One region of the Lysinibacillus sp. EB271-A1-10B genome, then DNA from elsewhere that is predicted to be linked to it. Evidence: riboswitches for the same ligand, from Rfam matches in the RefSeq annotation. Region 1 holds a riboswitch; each other region holds the start of a gene.
The links. A riboswitch is a leader RNA that binds a small molecule or an ion and turns the genes downstream of it on or off. The one in region 1 is predicted to bind S-adenosylmethionine.
Positions count from the first base shown of each region.

Region 2: it holds a riboswitch for S-adenosylmethionine, as region 1 does, so the genes downstream of both, AC3WSK_RS11820 (Na+/H+ antiporter NhaC family protein) here and AC3WSK_RS22080 (bifunctional homocysteine S-methyltransferase/methylenetetrahydrofolate reductase) in region 1, are expected to answer to the same signal.
Region 3: it holds a riboswitch for S-adenosylmethionine, as region 1 does, so the genes downstream of both, metK (methionine adenosyltransferase) here and AC3WSK_RS22080 (bifunctional homocysteine S-methyltransferase/methylenetetrahydrofolate reductase) in region 1, are expected to answer to the same signal.
Region 4: it holds a riboswitch for S-adenosylmethionine, as region 1 does, so the genes downstream of both, AC3WSK_RS16665 (cyclase family protein) here and AC3WSK_RS22080 (bifunctional homocysteine S-methyltransferase/methylenetetrahydrofolate reductase) in region 1, are expected to answer to the same signal.

Region 1 covers NZ_JBYTDL010000024.1:41,302-44,462, reverse strand. The annotation lists gene metH (methionine synthase) at 1-131, opposite strand, end outside; gene AC3WSK_RS22080 (bifunctional homocysteine S-methyltransferase/methylenetetrahydrofolate reductase) at 124-1,971, opposite strand; SAM riboswitch class I at 2,313-2,412, opposite strand; gene AC3WSK_RS22075 (protoporphyrinogen oxidase) at 2,538-3,161, opposite strand, start outside.
Region 2 covers NZ_JBYTDL010000007.1:75,494-78,654, reverse strand. The annotation lists gene AC3WSK_RS11820 (Na+/H+ antiporter NhaC family protein) at 151-1,434, opposite strand; SAM riboswitch class I at 1,540-1,647, opposite strand; gene AC3WSK_RS11815 (protein NO VEIN domain-containing protein) at 1,970-3,046, shown strand; gene AC3WSK_RS11810 (restriction endonuclease) at 3,142-3,161, opposite strand, start outside.
Region 3 covers NZ_JBYTDL010000006.1:177,158-180,318, reverse strand. The annotation lists gene pckA (phosphoenolpyruvate carboxykinase (ATP)) at 1-405, opposite strand, end outside; gene AC3WSK_RS11235 (hypothetical protein) at 986-1,108, shown strand; SAM riboswitch class I at 1,161-1,278, shown strand; gene metK (methionine adenosyltransferase) at 1,614-2,810, shown strand; gene AC3WSK_RS11225 (gamma carbonic anhydrase) at 2,989-3,161, opposite strand, start outside.
Region 4 covers NZ_JBYTDL010000013.1:61,658-64,818, forward strand. The annotation lists gene AC3WSK_RS16655 (MFS transporter) at 1-389, shown strand, start outside; gene AC3WSK_RS16660 (YuzC family spore coat inner layer protein) at 740-1,147, shown strand; SAM riboswitch class I at 1,312-1,416, shown strand; gene AC3WSK_RS16665 (cyclase family protein) at 1,543-2,280, shown strand; gene AC3WSK_RS16670 (DedA family protein) at 2,325-2,930, opposite strand; gene AC3WSK_RS16675 (Cof-type HAD-IIB family hydrolase) at 3,033-3,161, opposite strand, start outside.

The DNA of each region.
Region 1 (3,161 bases):
TTACAGCCATCATATTCCTCGCCGCCAAAATCCTCTGCTGATAAATTTTCATTTTGTAGCATTGTACCCATTGCGCCATCAAGAATTAAAATTCGTTTCTCTAGTTGTTCTTCAATCAAGTGCTTAGCCATTTATACTTACCCCTTTTTTCTGTTCATCCAATTGCTCAATAAATTTCATCAATTCTAGTGTCATGTCATAGCGTAAAAATGGTGTGATGAGGTAAATACCATTGAAATATTCCGCTGCTACTTCTACTAATTCCTTAGCAATTGCAATTCCTTCTAGTGTTGCGCGTTCTTTATCATCGCCACATTCCTTCATACGGGTTAACACATCATCGGATAGTTTGATACCTGGCACTTCATGATGTAAAAACTCCGCACTTTTATAGCTCGTTACTGGCATAATGCCTATATAAATTGGTGTTTCTAAATGCTTTGTCGCCTCGTAAATTCCCACGATTTTTTCCTTTGTATAAACAGGCTGCGAAATAAAATAATCTGCGCCATATTCAATTTTCTTCTCTAATCGAGATACCGCGCGATCTAGTACACGTACATTAGGATTAAAGGCTGCCGCTACAGAGAAATTCGCCTTTTTACGAAGTGGTTTCCCCGAGAAAGATACACCTTCATTTAACTGTTTTATTAATTGGATTAGCTCCATTGAAGATACGTCATAAACGCTTGTGGCCCCTGGAAAATCGCCCACCTTCGTCGGATCTCCAGTCACTGCTAAAATATCGTGAATGCCTAGTGCATTTAATCCCATTAAATGTGATTGAAGTCCAATTAAATTACGATCCCGGCATGTTATATGAGTTAACGGTCGTACCCCGTGTGTTTCTTTCAGTAAGGCACCCATTGCGACATTACTAATCCTTGGGGAAGCAAGTGAATTATCTGCCATCATGACTACATCTGCGCCCGCCTCATATATTTTTCTTGCTCCTGCAATAAAGCCTTCAATTTCTAAATGTCTTGGTGTATCTAACTCCACTATAACGGAGCGTTCACGTTTTACTTTTACATGTAATGGTTCGTAATTTGCTGGCTCAGCCTCACGGACAATCTCTACTTTTTCTGGCTTTGCATACTTTTCTTCGACTGGGGATAACTCCTCTAAGTACTTTTTCGCTGCAGCAATATGCTTTGGTGTCGTACCACAACAACCACCAATTAAACGTACCCCCTGATCACGAAGCTCTACAGCTGCTCGACCAAAATAATCTGCCTCCGACTCATAAACGACACGGCCATCCTCTACATCAAGAAGAGACGCATTCGGATACGCTGACATAAATGCTTTCTTAGGAAGCTCTACACCTTCAAATGCTTGTATTGTATGGTGGGGACCTAAGCGACAGTTAACACCTACGAGATCAGCACCTAGCGCTTCAAGTTCATGTAAAGCGTTATTTAAGCTCATTCCATTTTGTAAAATCCCTGGTTCGTGCATAGAAATTTGAGCAATAATCGGTAATTTCGTTTTAGCTCGTAGCATTGCTAAAGTCGCTGTTAACTCTTCAAAATCATAATATGTCTCCAGTAAAAGGCCATCTGGATTTCCTGCAAGTAAAACGGTTGCCTGCTCATCAACTGTTGCTAAGATTTCCTCTAACGTTGCATCGCTTTTTCGAATACCACGGATTCCCCCAATAGTACCTAAGACAAATTGTCCACCATCTGCCGCTGCTCGTTTTGCAATCGTTATAGCAGCTTCGTTAAACTGCTGCACACGAGATTCTAATCCATAGCGGGCTAATTTTATGGCATTAGCTCCGTAAGTGTTCGTTTGAATAATATCGGCACCTGCCGCTATATACTCTCTATGAATCTTTTCAATTAATTCAGGTCTTTGTATATTCATTTCCTCGTGGCAATACTCCAAGCCATAGCCGTATAAAACTGTACCAATTGCACCATCTGCTGTAAGAACATGCGTTTTTAACCTTTCAAGCAATCCCATAAAACTAGCCTCTCTTCCTTTATTTATCAATTATGCCTCGGCATAATTGCATCCGGAATCGGCTTTGTGCTTAGGCCTGCACGAGGGCCGACACGATGTCGGTCATTTCGGTAATGCCACAGGAGGTGGCGTTTTTACCGATGCAGGTCAGTTAGCCATTATCGCATGGGTGCGATCGTTTTAGGCTAACATCCCCAAAGCACTCCTTTCCGATTCCGTGACAACCGCCGGAGGCTTTAACTTCTTTCAGTGGATATTTGGTACCCGCTGAAAGAAGTTAAAATAAAAAAGCCTTCTTTTACAAAAAAAGAAGGCTTTAACGTTTCGTCATTGTTTTTTCCTTCTCATCTTCGACACTATGGTCCTCTGGATTTAGCACCTGACAATAAGTTGGTTGCTGAAGCTTCATAGGGCCAGTCCCTCAGCTTCTCTTGATAAGAATGTTGTATGAATTTTTTAAATAATTAAAAGAATCATATCGTTTACGAACGATTGAGTCAAGACTATTTCACAGAACAGAGGTAAAACTTCACGAAAAATACCAGATTTTGATTTAAATCAAACAATTACGATAGTTTTTCAGCAAGCTCCTCACCAATTTTTTTACCATTTTGAATACACGCACCTATGCCTACTCCGAAATAAGAGCACCCCGCTATTGATAAATTCGGATAGTTTTTCTCAAGCTCTTGTACGAGACCTTGCAACGCTTCACGATGTGCCAAATCATATTTTGGCATTTGGTCGATCCATTTTGTCACATCCACAATTGTTGGTGTTTCCTCAATACCCAAGCTTTTTCTTACATCCTCTAGAGCAACCGCTGCTAACTCTTCATCTGACATCAAACGCAATCTCTCATACTCAGGGTTAATGCTCTTATAAAAAAGTCGAACTAGTAATTTTCCTTCTGCTGACGTGTGTTTCCACTTGCGACTTGTCCACGTTGCTGCATTACAAATAACATCTGAATTATGTGACGCAATATAGCCTGTTCCATCCGCCGGTAATCTATTATCGGGTACATCAAACCCTAAGTAAATCGTAATGGCGGATGCAGTATTGAATTGTTCAAAATAGCCGTTCAAAGATTCATCCTGCACTAAGCTTTGTACCGCTTCATTTGGCAGTGCCATGACAACATGATTTGCTTCAATTATTTTACCGCTTGCTAATGTAACGGAGTACTG
Region 2 (3,161 bases), on a different contig from region 1:
GAATTAGTAAAGAGGAAAGAACTACAAATAAAGAATGGATCGAAGTAAAAAATCCAATCGTTTTGATGAATCTTTTTTCAAAACGATTGGATTATTCAATGAAAATCAATAGTTTTTAAAGCAACACCCATCACATTAAAGTGATAAAGTTCAGGCTTTCCTTGGTTTCGGATATCCAATAAGGATAGCGATAATCCCGCAAATCCCTATCAAAATCGGATAGAAAGAGTATTGCAACATGCTCACTGGCGATATTCCAGCAACGCTTGCGGCTGCCAGGAACTGGGCTCCGTATGGCAGAAGACCTTGGGTTGTACAGGAGAAAATATCTAATATACTTGCGGACTTTCTCGGCTCAATCCCATACTGGTCAGCAATATTTTTTGCAAGCGGACCAGCAATTAAAATAGCAATTGTATTATTGGCTGTAGATAAATTAGTTAGCCCCACAAGACCGGCAATCCCGAATTCAGCACCCTTTTTCGATTTAATTCTTCGTGTGGCAAGGTGAAGTAGGAAGTCAATCCCTCCGTTAAGCTTAATAATTTCCACCATTCCAGCTATTAAGATCGCAAGAAATGCCATTTCATACATGCCTGACATTCCTTCGCCGATCTTTTGAAAAAGGTCCATTAACTGATAGCTGCCATCCGCTAAGCCGACAGCCCCGGCCAGAACAATCCCAAATGCAAGAACAAGGAAAACATTCATGCCAATTAGCGCAAAAATAATAACTAATACATAAGGAACAATTTTTATCCAACTATAGCTTAAATGCTCTACTTGTGTCGCAGTTCCACCCATTGTGATAATTCCTAAAATAATGCTCGTTACAATAGCTGCTGGCAACACAATCCAAAAATTCACCTTAAATTTATCTTTCATTTGTGCGCCTTGTGAACGAACGGCAGTAATGGTTGTATCTGAAATAAAGGATAAATTATCGCCAAACATCGATCCTCCAACAATAGCTGCCATTACTAAAGCCATTGAAAAGTCGGTATGCTCACTGATCCCAACTCCAATTGGCGCCAGTGCAACAATCGTTCCTACTGAAGTACCCATTGATAGGGAGATAAAGCAGGCGATGATGAATAAGCCTACGACAAGGAGATTTTGCGGAATGACCGACAAAGCAAAGTTAACAGTGGAGTCCACTGCTCCCATACCTTTTGCTACTTCTGAAAAGGCGCCAGCTAATAGAAAAATAACAACCATCAGCATGACATTTAAATTTCCTGCGCCTTTACAAAAAATATCAACTTTATGTGAAAATGATTCTTTTCGATTCATCGCCAGAGCCACAGCGCCCGCAATGGCAATGGCTACAATGACTGGGAAGGCGTAAAAATCACCTGTAATAACCCCTGAACCAATAAATAAAATCAAAAAAACAACAAATGGGATTAGCGCCCATGGATTTTCTTTCTTCATTGTTCTACCTCCAAAAATTAAAAATGGATCGTCTTTGTCCATTTTTCTCTAAAAAAAGACCTCTTCTTGAAAAACAAGAAGAGGTCTTATATTTATAAAACACTCCTCTTATCTATCAAGCCTTTGCTTGCTGGATTTGGCACAGTAACTTAATCACAAAGTTCCGCTGCCGAGATTTCATAGGGCCAGTCCCTCCATCTCTCTTGATAAGAAGAAAAACATATTATTTTTTGCACAATAATGAAATATTATAATAAAACATCTATATTTGCAACTTATTTTTAATCAAATTGAATTTCAAAACGACATAAAAGTACTTTTTCTCAAAAAGGTCTGCTTTAAGGCTACTAAGAGAAGCTTTAAATTCTCGCGAAATTTAGTGCCTTTAATCTCTTGAAACTGAAAAAGATTTAATATTATTCATCTGGTAATGGATTTTTTTGACAATATAGTAATCGTAAACTATAGTAAAAATACAATATTTAAATAATATTAAAAATGAAATGGAACGTTTCCTAAAGCTAAGGGTGAATTTATGAGTAATTTTATTGTAATGCAAAATGCTACACACGAGGAAGAAATTATCGGAGGATATATGTGGTCCCCGCAAAAAAATAAAAATGGAAATAGCAATCATGCGTATGAACGAATGGCTACAATTAAGGCTGGTAATAAAATTTACAGCTGTTATGGTCAAGCGATTCGTGCGGTAGGTATAGCGACGTCAGATTGTTATATTGCAGAACAACCACATGAGCTACAAGAGAAAAATCTATGGTCAGACGATGGGTATAAAGTGGATGTAGATTTCACAATTTTAGAACATCCAATTATAATTAGAGCTGTTTGGGGAGATATGGAATCTGATCGTCCGCAAAAATATTCTGCCTTTCAAGAAAATGGACATGGAAATCAGGCTTACTTATTTCCATGTCCTGAAGCTTGGGCTAGCTTGTTTGACAGCTTTCTGAACGAAGATAGCTCAGAGGCTGGAGCAGAAGCAGAACTAATAGAAGATGGTGAAATTAACGAGGAAACGTTTGCGACTTCTAGTTACGAGCAGGGAGAGTCTAGAGTTAGTAATAGGGTAGCGGGTAGTACAAAGAAACGTGGTCGAGTAGTAAGCCAAGAACAGCTACAAAAAGACTTGAAAAAGCGTAAAAAAATTGGTGATATTGCAGAACAAAAAGTATTTGAATATGTAAAAAAGAAAGTAATAGAAGTATTCGGAGAACAATACGGAGAGCAGGTAGAGCATGTTGCGCAAACACAAGGTGACGGATTAGGATACGATATTACAGCGTTCGATTATTTACAGCCACAGTCTCCTCCAAGACCAATAAAAATTGAAGTGAAGGGTACAACATCAACAAGTACAAGCGCAGTCTATTCAATTTCTTATCCTGAATTGGAAAAATTTATTCAGTATAAGGATGAAATGTGGCTAGTACGTGTATATGGTGTAGGTAAGAAAAGTGAAATGAAAATGGAAATAGATAATGACTTTAGTAGTTATCACTCAGTAAGTGATTTGCTGACACGTAAGTATGCATATATTCCATCAACTATTGATGTATATGGCACACGAGTGGAGAGTAATAAATATAGATAAAAAATAGGGTTTGAAAATTCACTACATAAGAAAGACTCGACATACATAAAAAATGCAGCAAACTTCAAATAAGTTTGCTGCATTTTTCTTTCGGTTTATAAACCTTCCTCAAAAA
Region 3 (3,161 bases), on a different contig from region 1:
ATGAGCGAACAGATTGTGCCAAGCATATTCATTGATTACTTGGATGCTTAATTGAGAATCTTTGTCAGCACCAGCAAAGCCTTTGAATACGAATAATTCGTCACGTTCTTTTAAATATTTTACTACTTTTACATATAAGTTATCGAACACTTCAGAAGAAATTGGTCGGTTAACTTTTCCCCAGTCAATTTTATCTTTTGTGCTCTCTTCTTCTACCGTATATTTATCTTTAGGTGAACGACCAGTGTATTTGCCAGTTTCTGCACGAACTGCGCCATCTACTGTTAACATAGCTTCACCACGAGAAGTAGCTTTTTCAGCTAATTGTGGTACTGAAAGTTGAACATTAATGTTACCGCCGCTTAATAATTCCTTCAGTTCGTTTGCAATTTCTACTGAATTCATCGATTAAATACCATCCTTTTTTATAGTATTCCCTTGAGTCTGAGGGAGATTTTCTTAATTTCAAAAATAGTATAACACAATTGCTTAAATAATCTATACTAATTCAGAAATTATTTTTCAGATTTTATTACTTTTCAAGAAAACGACAAAAAGTAAATTGATTCGTTTTGATAATGCTTTTTACCCTATTTATTATAAGTGATCAGTCAATCACTTTCGACACAGCAAAATTGTGTTCTAGAAGCTTTTGGCTTATATGAGGTTCGCACAGGATGTGAAGTTTTAGCTTGTTTTTTATTAGTTGGAGCTTGTCTTCGATTGAAAAGGGGCTACAATCATTTTCATCCACCACATGTTCCGTAGCTGACGCTTTGCTTTCACTACAAAATGTGCTGTAAAGGGTTACACATATGTTAACACATGATGTGAGGTGGAGAGTAGGGATTATTTTGTTTGAATTTACAGGATAATACAAATAGGTTTCATAATAATGGTATAACTGTAGCTGACGCTTTGCTTTCGCTACAGATAAACAAAGCGAACGGAATCGGTTTTGTGCTTAGACCTGGAGATGTTCTTTGTGCGAAAGCGACAACACGAGAGCCGACGTGATGTCGCTTTCGGCAATGCTGCAGGACGTGGTGTTCTTACACTGAGATTCTCTATTTTAGCGGGTGTTTGGGCACTTGCTGAAAGAAGTTAAAAATATTTGACAACGTTCGACCTTTTACGTATTATGAGATATTGAACGGATACTCTTATCCCGAGCTGGTGGAGGGTCAGGCCCTGTGAAACCCGGCAACCTGCATGAACTATTTCACGACATGCGCTGGTGCCAACCTGATGCAAGGGAACCCCCTTGAACGATAAGAGTGAAAGGTTACGAAGTCATTATTCCTTTCCTCATGTTAAGTAAGCGTGAGAAAAGGATTTTTTTATTGTTAAAAACGAATGTAAAGGTAAGTATATAGTCCTTTCCTTATTATAATGACGGATCTTTCGAAAACCTCGTGTTAAAAGTAGTAGTTGTTTTTTGTGCGAAAGTGAAACGACAGCAACAGTTGTTTTTTTGTACGAAAGCGCAGTGCAAACGTAGCGACAGCAACAACTGCTTTAGAGTTCAATCTATAGGAGCGGGCTTGACATGGGTAATGAGTACCGTATTAATTCGCAAATATTATTTGTAAAAGTAATAGGAGGAAAACCAAATGACAAAACGTCGACTGTTTACATCAGAGAGTGTAACAGAAGGACATCCAGACAAAATATGTGATCAAATCTCGGATGCCATTTTAGATGCTATTTTAGCAGAAGATCCAAACGCACGTGTAGCGTGTGAAACAACAGTAACAACTGGTTTAGTACTAGTAGCAGGAGAAATTACTACCTCTACTTATGTAGACATTAAAGGTATCGTTCGTGATACTGTAGCAGAAATCGGTTATACACGTGGGAAATATGGCTTTGATGCTGAAAATCTAGCAGTACTTGTTGCTATTGGTGAACAATCACCTGATATTGCTCAAGGTGTTGACCAAGCATTAGAGGCACGTGAAGGCTCTATGACAGACGCTGACATTGAAGCAATTGGCGCAGGTGACCAAGGTTTAATGTTCGGTTATGCATGTAACGAAACACCAGAGCTTATGCCATTACCAATTAGTTTAGCGCATAAATTGGCTCGTCGCTTAACGGAAGTACGTAAATCTGATGAACTAGGTTATTTACGTCCAGACGGAAAAACACAAGTGACAATTGAATATGATGAAAACAATGTACCAGTGCGCGTTGATACGATTGTCATTTCTACACAGCATGACGAAGAAGCTACACTTGAGCAAATTCAAGCAGACTTAAAAGAATTTGTTATTGCTCCAGTTGTTCCAAGTGAATTATTAGATGCCGAGACTAAATATTTCATCAACCCAACTGGTCGATTCGTAATTGGTGGTCCAAAAGGAGATGCTGGTCTAACTGGACGTAAAATCATCGTTGATACATACGGTGGCTATGCCCGTCATGGTGGTGGTGCTTTCTCTGGTAAGGATGCAACTAAGGTAGACCGTTCAGCGGCATATGCAGCCCGCTATGTGGCAAAAAATATCGTAGCAGCTGGTTTAGCAGATCGAGCTGAAGTACAACTAGCTTATGCGATTGGTGTTGCTCAACCTGTATCTATTGCTGTTGATACATTCGGGACAGGAAAAGTTACGGAAAGTGAAATTGTAAAATGGGTACGCGAGCTATTTGACCTACGCCCAGCAGGGATTATTAAAATGCTTAACCTTCGTCGCCCAATTTATAAGCAAACTGCAGCATATGGTCACTTTGGTCGTACAGACTTAAATGTACCTTGGGAACAAACAGACAAAGCAGACGCATTACAAGAAAAAGCAGGTTTATAAACTATTCAGCTAAAGTAATAAAGTAGCTGGACCAATATTTTAAGATACTATTACAGAAAGGGGCTCTACATGCTATTGCCCCTTTCACTGTATTTATACTAAAAAAAACTCCATATATAATCGTGTATGGCTAGGTTGTCCAAGCAAACGTGGAGCTGCTTTGATTAAGTTGAAATAACTATTTATTTTTTGGTTGAAGAGATTTATAGTATTGGCCTTTTTCTACATATTCATGTATGATGCGTTCCATATCTTCTTTATCTTCATCGTTTAATTCTCTTACAACTTTTGCGGGACGCCCTAATGCTAAGCTATTTGGAGGAATGACTTTGCCTGGAGGAACAAGGCTAC
Region 4 (3,161 bases), on a different contig from region 1:
ATTTTGCGAATAATAACCCTTTACGTTCTATCTTTATTATCTTTATCGGCTTAGCACTGGCTGTACTCGGCATTGGCTTCTTTTTGGAGTCATCAATCATGGGATTATTAATGGTCCTTATGATGGGTCTATTTATGTTTATGAATGTACCGGGATTACAGCTTTATGCCGTTCAGCTTTCAGAAAAATATATACCATCAGCTATTTCAATGGCTTCCGCATTAAACATTTCGGCCTTTAACATTGGCATTTTTATAGGGTCATACATTGGAGGATTCATCATTCGCCACCAATCATTAGCACATACACCTATATACGGATTCGGCTTAGTGATGCTTGCAGCAGCTACTACATTCCTATGGTTAATCTTTGATAGAAACAAACAATAGTCCCCTTGCTTATAGGATCAAAAAACAATGAAAAGGACATATTTGTCAATGTTATAGCACTTTAAATGAGGATAATTTCCGTTCTAAGCTACTTCGCTTTCGCTCAAAAAATCTGTGGCTAATGTTTTGTTTTATCACTATAAATTAAAGTGCCATGCCAGAAGATACATGTTGATTGGAGTGGAGGCTGGGCGACTCCTCGGGGATCAGCGATGACGGAAATCAATCCCTCCTTTTGCATAGACTTGAGTACCTTTTCGCTCAGGCTTTTCAAAGCATTTGCCATTAACACCTAAAGTCTTTGTTGTACATAAGATAATGTATCAACTATAGGATAGGAGGAAATTTAGTTGTATTACAATCCTTATCCGTATTTTGTCTATCCTAATTATTATCCGGCATGGGTAATGGCAAATCAACCAACTACTCAACAACCTTCTAGACATCTAGCAATGCCTGACCCAACGAATAGAAGTCCATTTCCATCCATCAATACAGTGAAATTAAAGACTTCCGCGAAACGAGTCAAGATTATTATGCAGCAAGCACAATTACTTACGGATAAAATTGATGAATCAGAGCAATTTGCACATGATCTTATGAACGCAGCGCAACTATCAAATAAAACAGAAGTTGAAAAATTAATTACGTCAACGGGCGTTACGATAAAATTCGAAACTACCTATACGCCAGATGGCATTCGTATAATATTTACTGATAGCGGCTGTTGTAAGCTTACATTAGCTTTGAGTTGGTGAAGAGTTGGCCCTTTGAAGAGGGCCTCTTTTTGCTTTTCGCATGCTTTTGGAGGTTTTGAAGTGTTGAAATTTTTTAACCTCGTATCCCTATTGAACTTGTAACCTATAAATAAATATGCTAAATTATTTGTAAACTTTATTTCTGAAAATTTTTATATCGTATTTTCTTATCAAGAGAGACGGAGGGATTGGCCCTATGAAGTCTCAGCAACCAGCCTATAGGTATGGTGCTAATTCCAAATGGCATAATTTAGCCTTGAAGATGAGAAGACTTACTGCATTTGCTTTGCACAAGAGTCCTCTTCTACAAGGAGGACTCTTTTTTATTTGCTCTTTAACGTGAATGATACGCAAAGAATCGCACCCAAAATATGCACAGAAAGCAGGGAAATAGTATGGCAAACGAACTTTTACAAGCAATAAAATTATTGAAATCAAAAGAATGGGTTGATTTAACACATACATTCGGTCCAAACTCTCCTCATTTCTTTATGTTTGATGATGCAAAATTTGAAACATTATTTTCACATGATGATGGATTCTTTGCACAACAATTCTCTTTCCCTGGACAATACGGAACACATATCGACCCACCTATCCATTTCGTGCAAGAAACACGCTATTTAGAGGAATTGGAGCTAAAAGAACTAGTACTCCCACTAATCGTTATTGATAAATCGAAGGAAGCTGAAATTAACAACGACTACACGTTAAGCGTTCAAGATATTCTTAACTTTGAAGCTGAATATGGAGAAATTGAAGAAGGTACCTTTGTTGCGCTGCGTACAGATTGGAGTAAACGTTGGCCAGATAAAGAGGCTTTCAGCAATAAAGATACCGATGGCAATAATCATATTCCTGGCTGGGGATTAGAAGCTTTGCAATTTTTATTCAACGAACGAAAAGTAAGTGCAATCGGCCACGAAACTTTTGATACGGATTCAGCAACAGATTTTCGTAAAAACGGTAAGTTAGACGGCGAATATTTTGTGCTTGAGCAAGATACTTATCAAATTGAGCTTATGACAAATTTGGATAAGCTACCTCCAAAAGGCGCCGTTATATTCAATATTGTGCCGAAGCCTGAAAAAGCATCTGGATTCCCTGTTCGTTCATTTGCTATATTGCCTTAATATAGCAACAGGTCTGATTCAATAAATATTGAACCAGACCTTTCTTAATCATTTATATTAGTGGGATTCCTTTTTTTAAAAACAACATAAACGATCAGCATAATTATTATAAACAATACTATAAGATAAATGCTGTAACGGGATAAATATGCCTCAACATAATGCCATTTCTCACCTAGTACATTACCTAAAGTAATAAACGTAAATGTCCATATAACTGCTCCCGTATACGCAAAGAAAGCAAATTTTTTATAAGGATAATTATTAATAGCGGCAATATATGCTGTAAGATGGCGCACACCAGGAATAAAATATCCTATTAATAATAATCCCGGCCCTATTTTTGCAAATAACTCTTTAGTAAAATCAATTTTCTGCTCAGTAATATGAATTTTCGAACCGTATTTTTGCAATAAAGGTAGCCCGAATCTATAGCCTATATAGTAGCTCAAAGTAATTCCTCCTACCGCACCTACGATAGCGCTGATTAAAGCAGGAATATGTGCAAGCGTTTCTCGATAAACGCTATACCCTACATATGTCAAAAATAATTCATCAGGAAGTGGCAGCCCGACAATCCCCCCAATTAGGACAAGAATGATGCCAAAATATCCATAATGTTCAATAAGAGATTGCACATGCTGCGCCATAAATCCATCCCACCTAAAGCATAATAATTTTTATAGTTAGCTTTATCATAACTCAATGGAGACAACATTATGAGTGTTATGAATTCAATACAGTTTTTCCCATTAAATGATTCCTAGCTCACGAAGAGCATAATCAATACCATCTTCAGTTGATTTCTTTGTTACAAAATTAGCGATATTTTTTAATGCTTCACTACCGTTTCCCATTGCAATACCGAAGCCGACCTGCTC